3 regions of the Bradyrhizobium sp. SZCCHNR1015 genome follow, and region 2 is predicted to be linked to each of the others. Evidence: predicted binding sites of a transcription regulator. Region 2 holds the regulator's gene; each other region holds the start of a gene.
The links. The regulator PhoB, encoded in region 2, activates phosphate uptake and scavenging genes when phosphate is short. The targets are predictions, from matches to a motif close to TGTCATNNANCTGTCAT.
Positions count from the first base shown of each region.

Region 1: a site for PhoB is predicted at 2,160-2,176, ahead of QX128_RS03000 (RNA degradosome polyphosphate kinase). Genes of this name have one in related genera too.
Region 3: a site for PhoB is predicted at 1,474-1,490, ahead of QX128_RS03430 (DUF47 domain-containing protein). Genes of this name have one in related genera too.

Region 1 is NZ_JAUEYW010000001.1:648,607-652,759, reverse strand. It holds gene QX128_RS03000 (RNA degradosome polyphosphate kinase) at 1-2,103, opposite strand, end outside; gene QX128_RS02995 (DnaA ATPase domain-containing protein) at 2,229-2,906, opposite strand; gene QX128_RS02990 (CDP-alcohol phosphatidyltransferase family protein) at 2,965-3,519, opposite strand; gene purM (phosphoribosylformylglycinamidine cyclo-ligase) at 3,677-4,153, shown strand, end outside.
Region 2 is NZ_JAUEYW010000002.1:474,964-479,116, reverse strand. It holds gene QX128_RS05905 (HoxN/HupN/NixA family nickel/cobalt transporter) at 1-483, opposite strand, end outside; gene QX128_RS05900 (trypsin-like serine protease) at 650-1,966, opposite strand; gene phoB (phosphate regulon transcriptional regulator PhoB) at 2,114-2,821, opposite strand; gene phoU (phosphate signaling complex protein PhoU) at 2,838-3,554, opposite strand; gene pstB (phosphate ABC transporter ATP-binding protein PstB) at 3,585-4,153, opposite strand, start outside.
Region 3 is NZ_JAUEYW010000001.1:740,296-744,448, reverse strand. It holds gene QX128_RS03440 (branched-chain amino acid ABC transporter permease) at 1-418, shown strand, start outside; gene QX128_RS03435 (branched-chain amino acid ABC transporter permease) at 420-1,388, shown strand; gene QX128_RS03430 (DUF47 domain-containing protein) at 1,532-2,176, shown strand; gene QX128_RS03425 (anion permease) at 2,191-3,198, shown strand; gene QX128_RS03420 (peptide chain release factor 3) at 3,530-4,153, shown strand, end outside.

The DNA of each region.
Region 1 (4,153 bases), on a different contig from region 2:
GAAGTAATTGTGCAGGTTGAACGGCTCCTCGCCCTTCGCGGCCTTCATACGCGTTGACGACCCATCCGGCAACAATTGCCAGCTCTGCTCGGTATCCTTCAGGTTCGCGACCATGATCTGTTCCAGGACCTGCTGATGCACGGTGGGGTTCTGAAGCGGGCACAGCACCTCGACGCGGCGGTCGAGATTGCGCGGCATCATGTCGGCCGAGGAGATGTAGACGGCGGCCTTGGCGCTCGGCAGGCCCTGACCCATACCAAAGCAGTAGATGCGGCCGTGCTCGAGGAAGCGGCCGATCACCGATTTGACGCGAATGTTCTCCGACAGTCCGGGGAGGCCGGGACGCAGGCAGCAGATGCCGCGCACGATCAGCTCGATCGCCACGCCGGCTTGCGAGGCCTCGTACAGCGCGTCGATGATGTCGGGATCGACCAGCGAGTTCATCTTCATCCAGATCACGGCCGGCTTGCCCTGGCGGGCGAAGCTGGTCTCGCCGTGGATGTGCTCGATGATGCGCTTGCGAAGCGTGAGCGGCGACACCGCCATCTTCTCGATGTCGATCGGCTCGGCATAGCCAGTGATGTAGTTGAACACCCGCGTGACGTCGCGGCCGATCACCGGGTCCGACGTGAAGTAGGACAGGTCGGTGTAGATGCGCGCCGTCACCGGATGATAGTTGCCGGTGCCGGTGTGGACATAGGTGGTGAGGCTGCCGCCCTCGCGGCGCACGACCATCGACAGCTTGGCATGCGTCTTCAGCTCCAGGAAGCCGTACACCACCTGTACGCCCGCGCGCTCCAGGTCGCGGGCCCAGCGGATGTTGGCCTCCTCGTCGAAACGCGCCTTGAGCTCGACCAGCGCCGTCACCGACTTGCCGGCCTCGGCGGCCTCCACCAGCGTGCGGACGATCGGCGAGTTGTTGGAGGTCCGGTACAGCGTCTGCTTGATCGCAACGACGTCGGGATCGCGCGCCGCCTGCTGCAGGAACTGCACGACGACGTCGAACGACTCGTAAGGGTGATGGACGATCAGGTCCTTCTGCCGGATGGCGGCGAAGATGTCGCCGCCATGGTCGCGGACACGCTCGGGATGGCGCGGCACGTAGGGCGCGAATTCGAGGTCGGGCCGGTCGACCCGCGTCAGTTGCGACAGCTCGTTCATCGCCAGCACGCCGTCGACGACGAACACCTCGTCATCCGTCGTGGACAGCGCATTCTGCACGAAGCGGCGCAGCTCCTCCGGCATGTTGGCCTCGATCTCGAGCCGGATCACCGAGCCGCGGCGCCGCCGCTTCAGCGCCGTCTCGAACAGCCGCACCAGGTCTTCGGCCTCTTCCTCGATCTCGATCTCGCTGTCGCGGATGATCCGGAAGGCGCCCTGGCCCTTCACGGTGTAGCCCGGAAACAGCCGGCCGATGAACAGTCCGGTCGCCTGCTCGAGGGTGATCAGGCGGATCACGCCATCCTTGGAGCCGGGGAAGCGGATGAAGCGATCGATCTTGCCGGGCATGCGAATGAGGGCGTTCATCGGACGCCCGTCGGCGGAGCGGATCAGCTGCAGCGCCACGGTGAAGCCGAGGCTCGGGATGAACGGGAATGGATGCGCCGGATCGATCGCGAGTGGCGTCAGCAGCGGGAAGATGTTGGCGAGGAAATGGTCCTCGATCCAGGCGCGCTCGCTCCTGGTGACGTCCTGACCGTCGACCAGCACGATGCCGAGCTCGCCGAGAAACTTGCGCAGGTCGCGCCAGATCGCCTGCTGGTCGATGGCGAGCTGCGACACCGTCTCGTTGATCAGCTTCAGCTGCTCGGTCGGCGTCAGCCCGTCGGGGCTGCGCTCGGCAATGCCCTCGCGGACCTGGGCGCGGATGCCGGCGACGCGCACCATGAAGAATTCATCAAGGTTGTTGGCGGAAATCGACAGGAAGCGCACCCGCTCCAGGGCGGGATGGCGCGGATTGACCGATTCCTCCAGAACGCGGCGGTTGAAGTGAAGCCAGGACAGCTCCCGATTGATGAATCGCTCGGGGCTCGAGGCAATCTCGATGGACGGCGCCGAGACCGGTGCTTTCTCTGAAATTTCAGTAACTTGCTCGGTATCCATAGGGAATTCGATCCATATCCGTCCAGTCGCGAATGGTCGACCGTAGCCCAATCTGGGTGACCAGGGGATGACGTTGCCGGCACCATTGAGGTTCCGTCATCAACCGCCGTCAAGATGGCCGCCGGTCACGCCGGGCGGAGCAGCTCCGCCGCCAGCGCCCGGGTGACGGGGCGTCCGAGCCGCAGCGACTCGTTGTCCAGCAGCGCAATGGTCTGGCGTGCCGCCGCATAGGACCGCTCGATGTGGCTGGCGAGATAGCTGACCACGGTTTCGTCGATCGCCAGCTGCCGGTCGGCGGCCAGCTTGACGATCAGGGCCCGGAACAGCTGGTCGTCGGGCGGCAGCAGCGTGACCACCGGGACGGCACGCAGCCGCGACCTCAGATCGGCCAGGGCGATTGGCAGGGCCGCCGGGGCCTCGCGCGCCGTGATCAGCACGAAGGCCTCGTCCTGGCGGGCCAGGTTCAGCAGGTGAAACAGCGCCCGCTCGTCGAGACCGGTGGCGGTCAGATCCTCCAGCACCAGCGCGCCGGTGGTGAGCGCCCCGGGGACCACGCCTACCTCAAGGGCATGCGCGGACAGCGATCGGGCGCCTGCCTGCTCGGCCCAGATCGCGGCGAGGTGGCTCTTGCCGGAGCCGTCGGGGCCGACCAGGAACATGGTCCGCGCCGGCCATTCCGGCCAGGCGTCGACCAGAGCGAGCCCAGCCGCGTTGCCTGGACCTTCGAAGAAATTGTCCCGCGTCAGGCTCTCCGCATGCGGCAGCGCGAAGGCCAGCTGACGAGGGGGGATATGGCCGGCCAAGATCGAATTGCTCCATATCGTGTGGTGCGTGAGGTCAGGACGGGCCCTCCGCGGAGGATCACCGGACCTCGATGGTGCTCATGTGGCGCACCCAGTCGACGAGATACAGCCCGACCGACACGAGGGTAAAGACGGTGACCAGCACCATCAGCACCACATCGTAGGGCCTGGGCTCGAAGCCGAAGCTGAGCGAGGCCAGCACGAGCGCCGCGAATCCCACCTGGGCGACCGTGTTCAGCTTGGACACCATCAATGGCTTCATCGCGACCGGTCGGTCGAACAGCCAGGACACGATCACCGCCGAGACGATCATGATGTCGCGCGAGACCACCAGGATGACGATCCAGCGCGGGATCGCGCCCCAGATGCCAAGCGTGACGAAGATCGAGACCAGCAGCGCCTTGTCGGCGAGAGGATCGAGCAGCGCTCCCAGCTCGGACCGCAGGTTGAAGCGCTTGGCCAGGAAGCCGTCCACGGCGTCGCTCACCCCCGCGACCACGAAGACCAGAAACGCGATCTCCATCTGGCCGGCCGCAATGGCCCAGACGACGATCGGAACCAGCAGGATTCGACCCAGCGTGATCAGATTGGGGATACTGTGGGGAATGGTCACGCAGCGGGTCCCGACGACGACTCGATCAAAAGACAACCCGATTCCGAAACAGGGCGAACCGGTACGGTTCCTAGATAGTGTGGGGACGAGCCCCTTGCGAGCCATTGCGCGCGGCCGGATTCCGACGTAACCAGCGGCCAGATTGGGGGTTTTTACCATGACCGAGCGCAAGAACGGGCTCACTTATGCAGATTCGGGCGTCGATATCGATGCCGGAAACCGTCTGGTCGATCTGATCAAGCCCATGGTGCGCGCAACCGCCCGCGCCGGCGCGGATGCCGAGATCGGCGGCTTTGGCGGCCTGTTCGACCTCAAGGCCGCTGGATTCAAGGATCCGGTGCTGGTCGCGGCGACCGACGGCGTCGGCACCAAGGTGAAGATCGCGATCGAGACCGGGCTGCATGGCGGCATCGGCATCGACCTGGTCGCCATGTCGGTCAACGATCTCGTCGTGCAGGGCGCCGAGCCGCTGTTCTTCCTCGACTACTTTGCGTGCGGCAAGCTCGACCCGGAGGCGACGGCGTCGATCGTGGCCGGTATCGCCGAAGGCTGCCGGGAATCCGGCTGCGCGCTGATCGGCGGTGAGACCGCGGAAATGCCGGGCCTCTACAAGGACGGCGACTACGATCTTGCC
Region 2 (4,153 bases):
TGGGCGGCGCCAGAGGTTCACGAACAGCACCAGATTCGCGAAGGCGATCAGCAGCAGGAAGCCTGCGGAGACCGAGGTGCCGATGGTGCCGCCGATCGCACGGATGGCGCTGTCCTCACTCAACAGATCTGCGCCGGCCGCCAGGCTCACCACGATGGTGGCGATGACGACGACGCTGGAATGGCCGAGCGCAAAATAGAGGCCGGCGGCGCGCGGGGCGCGACCGTCCTGCACCAGCTTCCGCACGACGTTGTCGATCGCCGCGATGTGGTCCGCATCGACGGCATGGCGCAGACCGAGCAGCCAGGCCAGCAGCGCGGTGCCGACGATGGCGGGCCGGTCGGCGTAGAGCGCGAAGGCCCAGGCCCAGGCGAGCGCGTTGGCGGCGACCAGCCCGGCGACGAGCGCAACGGTCCTGCCGGGCTGCGACCGCCACCACAACAGCCGCGGGGCACGAGGATGATCAATTGGAACAATCGTCATACTCGGACCATAGCAAGAGGCAGGCCAGTTCGGTAAGGGCCGCGGCAGGCGAAAGCTGCAGGAAAAATCGGCTGCACTTGCCGGATCGCCCGCTCGCTTGGCAACCCGCTATCCAGTCGCGCACAGATCGTGACCAGCGGCGGGACCTCTCTCGTCCCCTCCCCCTTCACCGCGCAGAGGCACTCTGCGCCGCAATCTCGCGCCGCACGACCGCCTCGAACTGGCTGGCGGGCGCGGCGAACATCAGCCGGGTCTCCTCGTGGAACGCCGAGAAGATGCCGACAACGGTCGGCTGCCCGCCGACCTCGGCCAGGATCGGCGAGCCCGAATAGCCGAAATTGGCGAGGCAATGCACCGTCAGCAGCCGGGCATCGCTGGTCATGCCGGCGCTGCAATTGCGCTGGCCGGTCGGCGAATAGCGCCGCTCCTGGCCGTAGCCGATCTCGGAAATGGCGCCAGCCTTGGTCGCAGCCTGCAGTTCCTCCCGCGTCAGCGCCTTGACCGCGACCGGCTTCGAGGGCAGCGCATCCTTCAGCACGATCAGCGCCCAATCGGCGGGCGAGCGGTCGAGCGACCATCTGTCGTGCCGGGTCGGGACGAAGTCCGGCGCCACGATCAGCTTGTCGGCGACCGACGATGCCGCCGGCGTGCCCCTGTTCATGCCGGCCAGGAAGCGGACATTGCCGGGGCTGACCTGCGCGACGCCGTTGAACACGCAATGCGCGGCGGTGAGCACGACGCGCGGCGCGACCAGCGTGCCGGTGCACCAGCCGCCGGTCGAGTATTGCGCGACGGTGACGACGCCGATCGACGACGCCGGCCACGAGGTGGGATCGACGACCTCGCCGATGTGGCGGTCGAGCCCGAGCAGTTGCTCCGGACGCGGAGCGGCGACGCCCGCCTCCGCCGATTCCGGCTTCGGCCGCCAGGCCGCAATGGCGCTCTGGGCCTGGACGCGCTGCGGCTCGGTCAGCTTGACCCTCTGCACGTCGCGGCCGGCCGATCGCACGCCGCTGCGACCCGCCATCACCAGCCAGGCGTAGCCCTGCACGACGTCCTGCTTCACGCCGCGACCGTCGAGCAGCATCAGGCCCAGCATGTATTGCGACTGGGCGAAGCCCTGCGCTGCCGCGCGGCTGAACCAGCGGCCGGCTTCGCCATAATTGCTCGCGACACCTTCGCCGTTGACATAGGCGATGCCGAGATAATGCTGGGCGACGGCGAGGCCCTGATCGGCGGCCTTGCGATACCACGCCAGCGCCTCGGCGGGGTTGCGCGGTTGGCCCCAGCCGAAGGCCTCCATGAAGCCGACGTCGAACTGCGCCCGCGCATCGCCCTTGGCGGCCAGCGGCAGCAGGCGGCGCATCGCCGCGGCGTGCTGTCCGTTTCCCGCCGCGGCGACCGCGTCTTCGAGCTCGGCGGCCGCGGCGCCCGCCGCGCTGCCGAGCAGCACGGCTAGAGATATGATGATGGTCTTGATCAAGGGCGTCCGCTGGGACCGAAACATCGTGACGGGCCACGAAGCAGACACGATCAAGACGGCGGCGGCGTGGCGGAAAGCGGACCGCGATCTCCTCAATCGGGCCCCCTCGCGCCTCACACCTGCTTCATCCTCACGCCCGATCGCCCCTTACACCTGCTCGCTCTTGGCGAAGCGATCATCGAGCGCATAGCCGGCGCCGCGCACGGTGCGGATCGGGTCCTGCTCGCGGCCCGGATTGAGCAGCTTGCGCAGGCGGCCGATATGGACGTCGACCGTGCGCTCGTCGATATAGATGTCGCGGCCCCAGACGCTGTCGAGCAGCTGCTCGCGGCTGAACACGCGGCCGGGATGCTCCAGGAAAAACTCGAGCAGGCGGTATTCGGTCGGGCCGAGATCGATCGGCCGTCCCGAGCGCGCCACGCGGCGCTTCTCGCGGTCGAGCTCGATGTCGCCATAGGACAGCACGGTCGCCAGCCGCTCCGGGCTCGCCCGCCGCAGCAGGCCCTTCACGCGCGCCAGCAGCTCCGGCACCGAGAACGGCTTGACGATGTAGTCGTCGGCGCCGGTCGCGAGGCCGCGCACGCGCTCGCTCTCCTCGCCGCGCGCGGTGAGCATGATGATCGGCAATTGCCGGGTCTCGGACCGCGCCCGCAGGCGGCGGCACAGCTCGATGCCGGACAGGCCCGGCAGCATCCAGTCGAGCACGACGAGATCGGGAACGCGCTCCTTCAGCCGTGTGTCGGCCTCGTCTCCGCGCGCCACCGTCTCGACCTCGTAGCCTTCGGCCTCGAGGTTGTAGCGCAGGAGCGTCGTCAGCGCCTCCTCGTCCTCCACCACCAGAATTCGGGCGCCCATGTCAGAACCGTCTCTCTCAGTTGCCGGGGATCGTCGATGCGAAGCTCGTCATGTCGCCCTTCGGGCGCTTGTCCATGATCTGCTGGCCTTCGATCATATAGAAGACGGTCTCCGCGATGTTGGTCGCGTGATCGCCGATGCGCTCGATGTTCTTGGCGCAGAACATCAGATGGATGCAGAACGAGATGTTGCGCGGATCCTCCATCATGTAGGTCAGGAGTTCGCGGAACAGCGAGGTGCAGATGGCGTCGACCTCCTCGTCGCCCTTCCACACCGTCATCGCCGCCGGCAGGTCGTGCGCGGCATAGGCGTCCAGCACCGTCTTGACCTGCGACTGCACCAGGTCGGTCATGTGCTCGAGCCCGCGGATCAGCTTGAGCGGATGGAAGTCGCTCTCCAGCGCCGCGACGCGCTTGCCGATGTTCTTGGCGAGATCGCCGATGCGCTCCAGATCGGTGGCGACCCGCATCGCACCGACGATCTCGCGCAGGTCGACCGCCATCGGCTGTCGCCGGGCGATGGTAAGAACGGCGCGCTCCTCGATGATGCGCTGCAGCTTGTCGACCTCGGCGTCGGTGGCGACCACCTTCTGGCCGAGTGCGATGTCGCGCCGCACCAGCGCATCGACGGAATCGACGATCAGACGCTCGGCGAGGCCGCCCATTTCCGACACCAGCCGGGTGAGATCCTGCAGATCGCTGTCGAACGCCTTGGCGGTATGTTCACTGGCCATGATGATCTCCTGAAGTCAATGTCGTCGGCGTCAGCCGAACCGGCCGGTGATGTAATCCTGGGTCCGCCGATCGCTCGGCGAGGTGAAGATCTTGCTGGTGTCGTCGAACTCGATCAGCTCGCCGAGATACATGAAGGCGGTCTTGTCGGAGACGCGCGCCGCCTGCTGCATGTTATGCGTCACGATGGCGATCGTATAGTTTTCGGCGAGCTCCTGGATCAGCTCCTCGACCTTGGCGGTCGAGATCGGATCGAGCGCCGAGCACGGCTCGTCGAACAGGATCACCTCCGGCCGGACCGCCACGGTGCGCGCAATGCACAGCCGCTGCTGCTGGCCGCCTGACAGCGACAGGCCCGAAGCGTTGAGCTTGTCCTTGACCTCGTTCCACAACGCGCCGCCGCGCAGTGCCTTCTCGACCCGGTCGTCCATCTCCGACTTGGAGATCTTCTCATAAAGCCGGATGCCGAAGGCGATGTTCTCGTAGATCGTCATCGGGAACGGCGTCGGCTTCTGGAACACCATGCCGACACGGGCACGCAGCAGGTTGAGGTCGAGCTTGGGATCGAGGATGTTGGTGTTGTCCAGCATGAGCTGGCCCA
Region 3 (4,153 bases), on a different contig from region 2:
CCTGGTCGTCTGCCTGGCGACCTGGTTCCTGATCGAGCGCACCCGGCTCGGCGCCTACCTGCGCGCAGCCACCGAGAACCCGACCTTGGTGCGGGCCTTCGGCATCAACGTCCCGCGCATGATCACGCTGACCTACGGCCTCGGCGTCGGGCTTGCGGCGCTGGCCGGCGTGCTGTCGGCGCCGATCAACCAGGTGCGGCCGCTGATGGGCGAGCACATCATCATCGTGGTGTTCGCGGTGGTTGTGATCGGCGGCATGGGTTCGATCATGGGCTCGATCATCACCGGCTTCCTGCTCGGCGTGATCGAGGGACTGACAAAGTATTTCTACCCCGAGGCTTCCAACACCGTGGTCTTCGTTCTGATGGTCCTGGTGCTGCTGGTGAAGCCGACGGGTCTGACCGGACGGGCGGCCTGACATGACATCCATCACCGACGCGACCCTGCCGATCACCCCGCGCGCGATGCGCGACGAGATGATCGTGTTCGTCATCATGGCAGCGCTGCTGGCGATCGTGCCGTGGACCGGGCTGTACCCGTTCTTCGTCATGCAGGCGCTGTGCTTCGCGCTGCTCGCCTGCGCCTTCAACCTCCTGATCGGCTATGGCGGCCTGTTGTCGTTCGGCCACGCGATGTTCCTGGGAACGGCCGGCTATTGCAGCGCCCACGCGTTGAAAGTGTGGGGGCTGCCGCCCGAGCTCGGCATCCTCACGGGCGTTGCCGGATCGTTCGTCCTGTCGGTGATCACCGGCTACATCTCGATCCGCCGGCAGGGCATCTATTTCGCGATGATCACCCTGGCGCTGTCGCAGCTCTTGTACTTCATCTATCTGCAGGCGCCGTTCACCCATGGCGAGGACGGTATCCAGGGCATTCCGCAGGGGCGGATGTTCGGCATCCTCGACCTGTCCAAGCCGACGGTGCTGTATTACGTCGTGCTGGCCGGCTTCCTCGCCGGCTTCCTGCTGATCTTCCGCACCATCAACTCGCCGTTCGGCGAGGTGCTGAAGTCGATCCGCGAGAACGAGCAGCGGGCGATCTCGCTGGGCTATAAGACCGACCAGTACAAGCTGCTCGCCTTCATCCTGTCGGGGACGCTGGCTGGCCTCGCCGGTGCGCTGAAGGTGTTCGTCGCCCAGAATGCCTCGCTGACCGACGTCGAGGTCGGGATGTCCGGCCAGATCGTGCTCATGACCCTGGTCGGCGGGCTCGGCACCGTGTTCGGCCCCGTCGTCGGCGCCTTCGTGATCGTCGGCATGCAGCAATATCTGTCCGGCTTCGGCCAGTGGGTGACGGTGATCCAGGGCGGCATCTTCGTCGCCTGCGTGCTCACCTTCCGCCGCGGCGTGGTCGGAGAAATCGCCCATCTGTTCAAGCGATCCCTCTAAGCTATTGATCTGTAAAGAGATCGTCGAAAGGGCAGAAAGCGGTGGATGAACCGGCCACCGCTTCTGCTGGTGCGCGATCCGGAGTATGACAGTTCTGTGACGGGCCGGCCCTGGCCCGTTTCGGAATGGATGGATCTCGTCCCATGCTGCACTGGTTTCGCGCCGTTCTCCCGCGGGAGGAGCGGTTTTTCGATTTGTTCGCCCGCCACAACAAGGTGGTGATCCAAGGCGCGCATGCGCTGCAGGACATGCTTAAGGGCGGCGACGACATCCTCAGGCACTGCCAGCGCGTCAGCCAGCTCGAGAACGAGGCCGACAACATCACGCGGGAGGTGCTGACCGCGGTCCGCCGCACCTTCATCACCCCGTTCGACCGCGGCGACATCAAGAACCTGATCACCTCGATGGACGACGCCATCGACCAGATGCAGCAGACCGCCAAGGCCGTGGTGCTGTTCGAGGTCAAGGAGTTCGAGCCGACCATGCGCGAGATGGGCACCTTGCTGGTCGATTGCGCCAATCTGATCGGGAAGGCGCTGCCGCTGCTGCAGGCGATCGGCCAGAACGTGCCGATGATCACCGCGATCACCGAGGAGATGACCAAGCTCGAGGGCCGGGTCGACGACCTCCACGACATCGGGCTGAAGGAGCTATTCCTCAAGCACCGTAACGCCAACACGATGGACTTCATCGTCGGCGCCGAGATCTACGACCATCTGGAGAAGGTCGCCGACCGCTTCGACGACGTCGCCAACGAGATCAATTCGATCATGATCGAACAGGTCTAGGGTAGGGCCGCGCCGTGGACGCTCAACTCGGCCTTCCGATCCTGGTTGGCCTCATCGCCGTCGCACTCGCCTTCGATTTCCTGAACGGCCTGCACGACGCCGCCAACTCGATCGCGACCATCGTCTCGACCCGCGTGCTCCGGCCGCAATATGCGGTGTTCTGGGCCGCGTTCTTCAATTTCGTGGCGTTCAGCGTGTTCGGACTGCATGTCGCGCAGACCATCGGCACCGGGATCATCGATCCCGCGATCGTCGACGCCCACGTGATCTTCGCGGCCCTGGTCGGCGCGATCGTCTGGAACCTGGTCACCTGGGCGGCCGGCATTCCGTCGTCGAGCTCGCACGCGCTGATCGGCGGCCTGGTCGGGGCAGGGGTCGCCAAGGCCGGCATCTCGGCCACCGTGTGGAGCGGCCTGTCCAAGACCGTGCTCGCGATCGTGCTGTCGCCGCTGGTCGGGCTGGTGCTGGCGATGATCCTGGTTGCGATCGTGTCCTGGGCCTCGGTGCGCTCGACGCCGTTTGCCGTGGACCGGGCCTTCCGCATCCTGCAATTCGCTTCGGCCTCGCTGTATTCGCTCGGCCACGGCGGCAACGACGCGCAGAAGACGATGGGCATCATCGCGGTGCTGTTGTACTCGCAGGGCCATCTCGGCGAGCAGTTCACGGTGCCGTTCTGGGTGGTGCTGTCGTGCCAGGCCGCGATGGCGCTGGGCACGCTGATGGGCGGCTGGCGCATCGTCCGGACCATGGGCCTGCGCATCACCAAGCTGAATCCGATGCAGGGCTTCTGCGCCGAGACCGGCGGCGCCATCACGCTGTTCCTGGCGACGTTCCTCGGCGTGCCCGTCTCGACCACCCACACCATCACCGGTGCCATCGTCGGCGTCGGCGCCGCCCGCCGCGCCTCGGCGGTGCGCTGGAACGTCGCCGGATCGATCGTCTATGCCTGGATCTTCACGATTCCGGCCTCGGCCATCGTAGCGGCACTGAGCTTCTGGCTGGTGTCGGTGCTCAGGCACTAAAGACGGCGGGACCGTCCTGAAACGTTGGGGCCTCATGGTTCGAGACGCCCCGCAAGGGCGGCGCTCCTCACCATGAGGGGCGGGATTCGACCGCGGCGGCAGATTTCGCTGCACAATCAGACCTCGTCCTGAGGAGCGCGCCGCCTGGCGCGCGTCTCGAAGGACGGCGGCGGGCCGGGGAGCCAGCCCCGGCGTGCCCATCAGCCGCCGGGTAACTCCCCGGTTGGAGTTGCGGTGCAAAACGCCTATATGGAGGGCGCGCGGCGGCCGTGAGCCCGCGCCTTTCCCGTACATCGCCGCTCTCCGGCCTCAAAACGACGTCCGCCGCCTCATGTCCGATACTGCCGTCACGACCGAACAGCCGTCCCGCTCGCCTCTGTCCGACGAGGTCGCGCGCCGGCGCACCTTCGCCATCATCTCGCATCCGGACGCCGGCAAGACCACGCTGACCGAGAAGCTCTTGCTGTTCGGCGGCGCCATCAACCTCGCCGGCCAGGTCAAGGCCAAGGGCGAGCGCCGCAACACCCGCTCGGACTGGATGAAGATCGAGCGCGAGCGTGGCATCTCGGTCGTCACGTCGGTGATGACCTTCGAGTTCGAGGGCCTCGTCTTCAACCTGCTGGACACGCCGGGCCATGAGGACTTCAGCGAGGACACGTATCGCACGCTGACCGCAGTCGACTCCGCCGTCATGGTGATCGACGCCGCCAAGGGCATCGAGGCGCGCACGCGCAAGCTGTTCGAGGTCTGCCGCCTGCGCGACATCCCGATCATCACCTTCATCAACAAGATGGACCGCGAGAGCCGCGACACGTTCGATCTCCTGGACGAGATCGAGAAGACGCTGGCGCTCGACACTACGCCGATGACCTGGCCCGTGGGCCGCGGCCGCGACTTCATCGGCACCTATGACGTCAGAGACGGCGGCGTGCGCCTGCTCGAAGGCGGTGGCGCC